2 regions of the Enterococcus sp. GPZ-007 genome follow, and region 2 is predicted to be linked to the other one. Evidence: riboswitches for the same ligand, from Rfam matches in the RefSeq annotation. Region 2 holds a riboswitch; the other holds the start of a gene.

Region 1 (2,953 bases), on a different contig from region 2:
CAATCGTGTTCAGTGCTTCACATAGAGAGCTTGCGCTGACCGATAATGCAAAATATCAGCAGCTGTTTATGCGCCATTATGAATTAGTGGATGACTATAATAAAATGCTAGGCTATCGTTTAGACAAGCAAAGCAGGATCGACTTGGCGACAGTATTATCAAATGATTTCTATATGTATGATCCTCAAGGGCAATATGTGTGTCTGCTGTGGCGTAATCGCACCATGTTCCTATCAGAAGTGTCGAAAATATACAATCGCGGTGTTGAAAAAGTTAGAGAGCTGGTACAAAGCTTCGTTGATAAATACGAAATGTATCAGGAAGAAGATTTTATTCGAGATTATACTTATTTACTGATTACGATGGAAGAAAGAAGTATGGAGTGGTTGGCAAATCAGGGGCCGCTGTTAAGAATTTTATTGTTGTCTGATTTAACGCCTACGGAAGAGAGTTTTTTAGCAAAACAAATTTCAGATACGATCTATGGAAATTTCATGATCGTTCATTTTGAAAAATTATCCGGCGGCACACCGCAATTACATGAGGAGCTAAAAAAATACGATTGCCTGATCACTACGGGCTCAGCAGAAGGATTACCGGAGGAATATCCGGTCGTTGTGATTGATCCCTTCTTGACTAGACTAAGTACACGCTGGATTCAAGAAACGATTAGTGAGCTGGAAGAAAATCGAAGCCTTGTATCTATGGTAGAATAGTTAGCGAAAGAAGGCTGACTATGAATAGTATGGAAAAAATCAATCAATTTCGCGATGAAAGAAACTGGCGCCCATTTCATAATGAGAAGGATTTAGCATTATCAATTTGCTTAGAGGCGGCCGAACTGCTGGAGCTTTTTCAATGGAAGGATTCAGAAGAAGCGCGGACACAGACAGAGCGCTTGAAGGAAGAACTGGCTGATGTACTGATTTATTCTTACATGATGGCTGATAATCTGGATTTCGATATTGATGAGATCATCAGTGAAAAATTGAAGAAAAATGCGATTAAGTATCCAGTGGAAGAAGCGTAAATCTATTACAAGGAAAGCCCCTTTTCAAAGCGAAAAGAGGCTTTTTGTTATTCATGTAATTCCAGCGGCAGTCCATCTGGATCAAAGAAGAAGGTCATCTTCTCACCAGTGAAGTCATCGGTTCGTAAAGGTTCGCATTCGACACCGTGGCTAGCTAAATAAGCAACCGTCGCTTCGATATCTTTTGTCTTGAAGGCTAAGTGACGCAGGCCGGCCGCTTCTGGAAAACTTGGACGTTTTGGCGGGTCTTGTACGGCAAAGATTTCTAATTCCGCATCGTTAAGCTGCAGATCTAGTTTATAATCCTGGCGCTCTGGTCGGTAATTTTCGCGAATGATCGGTAAACCGAGAATATCGACATAAAAATGGCGAGCTTTTTGATAGTCCGACACGATGATAGCGACGTGATGGATCGCAGAAAAATCTGGTTTAGGCATAAAAACATCCTTTCTGTTTTTCTCTTATTATTCAAAAATTGAACGAGTTCGAGCCGCTTTTATTCATTATAAGCTAGTTGGTTAAAAAAAAGTATGTTATACTTCAATCAATTGAATAGAAACATTTGGGGTGCTGTAATGCTGAGATTATACCCATGGAACCTGATGCAGTTAAGACTGTCGCAGGGAAATGTAGCTAGTTGACTGATCGTACCCGACCATTTTCTTTTGGTTGGGTTTTTCTGTCTTTTGCTCCTCTTGTTTCTTGCGGAAAGGGGCTATTTGTCGTGGAGAAAAATAAAATCCACAAGTTAACGTTACTAGCACTGATGATCGCTTTGGATGTCGTGCTTTCGCCATTGATGCGGATAGAAGGGATGGCGCCGATGTCCAGCGTCATGAATATTATCGCCGGGGTATTATTGGGACCATTCTATGGGACAGTAATGGCAGTGGTCTGTGCATTGATTCGGATGACGATGTTGGGGATTCCGCCGTTGGCATTGACGGGTGCGGTATTTGGCGCATTCTTAGCAGGACTGTTTTACAGTTTTGGAAAAAAATTGATCTGGTCGATGCTGGGAGAAGTCGTTGGCACGGGCATCATCGGTTCGCTTTTGTCTTATCCTGTGATGGTTTGGTTCACTGGCAGTCAAAATGATCTGTATTGGCTGATCTATACGCCAAGATTTGTCGGTGCGACATTGATCGGTTCGGCGATTGCTTTTGTAGTGTTAGTGAAATTACAGGAAACAGCGATTTTTAAACGCTGGCAACGGTTGTTTTCCAGTGAAAGGATGTTTGGATGATCAAAACGAATTTTTCAAAGGTATTTCCGTTGGCGGATGGGCCGTTAGTTCATTGCATAACCAATGAAGTCACCTGTGAGACGGTGGCGAACGCTTTGCTCTATGTTGGGGCGAAGCCAATCATGGCTTCTGATCCCAGAGAGTTTGAAGAGCTGTTTCAAAAGACCGATAGTTTGCTGCTGAATATTGGTCATTTATCGGAAGAACGAGAAAAGAGTCTGATTGCAGCGAGTAAATTAGCGAATAAAGCGCAGAAGCCAACGGTGGTTGATTTGGTTGGTTATGGTGTCAGTCGAGTTCGTGATCAGGTGGGGCGTTCTTTGGTGGAAGAAAAACCATCAGTCGTAAAGGGCAATATTTCCGAATTGCGTAATTTCTGCAATTTGCCGAGTTATGCTCGCGGAGTGGATGGTAGCGAGCTGGATCAAAGTGATAAAGCAATCGAAGAATTGATCGAAGCGATGCAGACTTTAGCAAAGTCGTATCCGAAAACCACTTTTTTAGCGACTGGCAGTCAGGATATTATCGTTGATCAAAAACATATTTGGCGATTAACCAATGGGGTGCCCGCATTGGATCGCTTTACTGGAACAGGTGATATCGTTGGTGCGTTGATTGCTGCTTTATTAGGCAGCGGAGTGGAAGCGGCCGATGCAGTCATTTCTGCGGTCAGCTAC
Region 2 (2,953 bases):
TGTTGATGGAATCGTCCATCAACCTAAACATTTGTTATTGCTAGATCCTGTCGCAGAGGCTGGAGAATACGAGCCTCATACAGGGTTGAAGATCGTTAATAGTCCTGAACAAGTCCAACAATTCTTCAACAACAAAGTCTTTACTCAATCCAAAGGAATCAAGTGGATTGATTTTAATGATTTAGCGATGCTAAAAGAACTAACTCCATTAGAAATTTCAGAACTGCTTTATTTTGGTCATATGCGGACACACCTGCACTCGCCTTTTTTTTACAAGTTACAGAATAATTTCGTGTACTTCAATTTGGGCAATGGAACAATGCGAGTATATTATCGCTATTTAGATGAGTTCTATCGTATCCTTGCTAGCAAATTGACCCGTGTCGTGTTGGAAAGGGTCAATGATCGGCGGTCGTTTTTCCGTAGAGGTTCTTCTGTCGCACCATTGGATGGCGAATTATTGAAGGAATTATATCCGATCTTACAGGAAGGTGCAATTTTTTGTCTCAGTGAGTCCGAACTAAAAAATCGGGTCTACAGTATCCCGATTTTCCTATCTGATGAAAAAGGCTGGCGTCGCAGTCCTAAGAACTATAAAAAAGAACAGCAGATCGCAGAGATTACTTACGATACCACCAAACAGCTATGGTCATTGGAAGTCGAAAATGATGATCCGGTCTTCTCATTCCGCTAATAAAAAGCATTTGTCTGCTAAGGACAAATGCTTTTTTTACTGTTTATTGATGGCTTTGTTTCTGGATCAAGTTTCCGTCTTTCGGCAAAAATAGCTGCGGGACTTTTTCAGCAACGATGACCGCAACGATCGCTGTCACGACGGCTGTCGCCAAGCCGCTGACTCCGTTCATAATCAGTGAGAAGATCCACGGATTCAAGCCCCATAAAGCATAACTGCCCCAGAAAACCACACCCGCGATAAAATGCCAGAAGAATCTTGCTCCGGTCCCCATAATCGTCCCGTAAATAATATTTTTACGAGCGCCTCGCAAGTCTTCATCAACTAGTGCCTGTTGAACTTTCTTAGCATACAGCCCGGCGAATCCTGCAAAGGTAAATGCAATCGGGTATTCGATCAGTACTTGAATGACACTTAAAAAGTAAACATCCCCCGCTGGAAAATGCAAGATCCCCCAGATGAACGCTGAAAGCAACGCGGGTTTCACACCACGGCGCAATGCGAACAAAGTCATTGGAATCATCCCTAGTGAAACGGTAAAGCTGCTGCCGATCGTTGTCGGAATCAGTGACAGCATGAAGGCTAATGCCGCCACGATCGTCCCTTCGATCATGATTCTTGTTTTGTGCATAAAAAAACTCCTCCTTTTGAACATACAGTCCACAAAGGAGAAGTAAATATCTTTACTTCATCACAATTCCTACGCTCGAATAACCGAAACAGGTACTAGGGTTTAGAGTAATCTCAATCTCAGCCCGAGGGCTCCCCTTTGCGACAGTATTATTCTATTTTCTAGTACATCTAGAGTATAACAGATGTCTGATTGCTCGTAAATGTATAAAATACTTTTATCGTGAAATACTTTCCTGATCTCCGCTTGGTGATAGGGTCGTTACCTTTTTGATCCGATCAATCGTCAGCATCACTAATTGGTTGTCTTGAGTGCGAATAACGATAGATTCATTAGCGACAACTTTAGGCAGCCAGCCTGAGATCGTATGAAACTTTTCTTCGTTTTTCTCATCTTGAACTTGAATGACCACTAAACTATTCTGTAGAGCTGCCATCTTCAGTTTGAGAAAAATATTCTCGTTGGCCTGCTCTTGGGCACGTTTTTCAGCAGAATCATTCAAAAAATCCGAGATGAAACGATACGATGAATTTGAAAACAGCTTGATTAAATTCTTTTTTGGCTTCTCGTTTTTAGTCATTCAGCTTCCTCCTATCAAGAGCACGGTTGCGTAGTTTGATTTTACTTAAATTCACAAGAAAAAACAAGGAATCTAGTCCAATTCAAAAAAAGTTAACCATTCGTTTAAACCTTTTTCAATTAATTCATAGGTTTCTTCAAAATTCCCTGTGTACCAAGGGTCTGGAATGCTTTCTCCCTCATGACCCGGCACGCGATCCAGATACAAATAAATCTTATCTTCCGTACCCGCTGGAGCCATTGATTCCAAATCGTAGACATTTTCCTGATCCATCCCGATGATGTAATCTGCCTCATAGAAATCCTCAGTAGTAACTTGGCGAGCGCGCATTCCTTTAGTAGAAATATGATGCTGCGACAACAGCTTCTGGGTTCCGCGATGGGGCGGGTTTCCGACCTCCCAGCGGCTGGTGGCTGCTGAATCGACTTGATAATTATCCTTCCGCTCTTTTTCCAGCGCATCGCGAAAAATCGCTTCGGCCATCGGTGAACGGCAAATATTTCCCATACATACAAATAGAATCTTTTTCATGTCATTCCTCCTGTGCTATAGTCAATTTATCGAAATGAAACGAGGGATTGTAAATGAGTAAAATTTATCTTTCCGCCAAACTGCCCGAGCTTGGCACAAACTTATTAAAAGAAGCTGGACTTGATTATCAGGTTTATGAAGGCAGCGGACTGATTTCGAAAAGGGAATTGATCGAAAATGTCGCTGACTGCCAAGTATTGATTTGTCCGCTCTCTACACAGGTCGATCGCGAGGTCATTGATGCCGCACCTAAGCTGAAATTGATCGCCAATTTCGGTGCCGGCTTTAACAATATCGACAGCGCCTATGCGAAAGAGCAAAAAATCTATGTAACGAATACACCGGTCGTCTCTACGAATGCCACTGCAGAGTTGACGGCTGGATTAATTATCAGCCTGTCACGCCGAATCGTCGAAGGTGATCGTTTAATGCACGATCAAGGCTTTGACGGCTGGGCACCGCTCTTTTTCTTAGGGCATGAGCTTAAAGATAAAACCTTAGGAATCATCGGCATGGG

What was found. Region 2 has a riboswitch for thiamine pyrophosphate ahead of thiT (energy-coupled thiamine transporter ThiT). Riboswitches for the same ligand answer to the same signal wherever they lie in the genome.
Region 1: it holds a riboswitch for thiamine pyrophosphate, as region 2 does, so the genes downstream of both, thiW (energy coupling factor transporter S component ThiW) here and thiT (energy-coupled thiamine transporter ThiT) in region 2, are expected to answer to the same signal.

What each region holds. Positions count from the first base shown of each region.
Region 1 covers NZ_JCAFYN010000015.1:70,946-73,898, reverse strand. The annotation lists gene AC4J95_RS09870 (AcpB/EbpR/MafR family transcriptional regulator) at 1-716, shown strand, start outside; gene AC4J95_RS09865 (nucleotide pyrophosphohydrolase) at 737-1,030, shown strand; gene gloA2 (SMU1112c/YaeR family gloxylase I-like metalloprotein) at 1,078-1,467, opposite strand; TPP riboswitch at 1,584-1,673, shown strand; gene thiW (energy coupling factor transporter S component ThiW) at 1,797-2,276, shown strand; gene thiM (hydroxyethylthiazole kinase) at 2,273-2,953, shown strand, end outside.
Region 2 covers NZ_JCAFYN010000033.1:22,630-25,582, reverse strand. The annotation lists gene AC4J95_RS15330 (hypothetical protein) at 1-694, shown strand, start outside; gene thiT (energy-coupled thiamine transporter ThiT) at 738-1,325, opposite strand; TPP riboswitch at 1,375-1,473, opposite strand; gene AC4J95_RS15320 (hypothetical protein) at 1,543-1,905, opposite strand; gene AC4J95_RS15315 (low molecular weight protein-tyrosine-phosphatase) at 1,978-2,436, opposite strand; gene AC4J95_RS15310 (2-hydroxyacid dehydrogenase family protein) at 2,490-2,953, shown strand, end outside.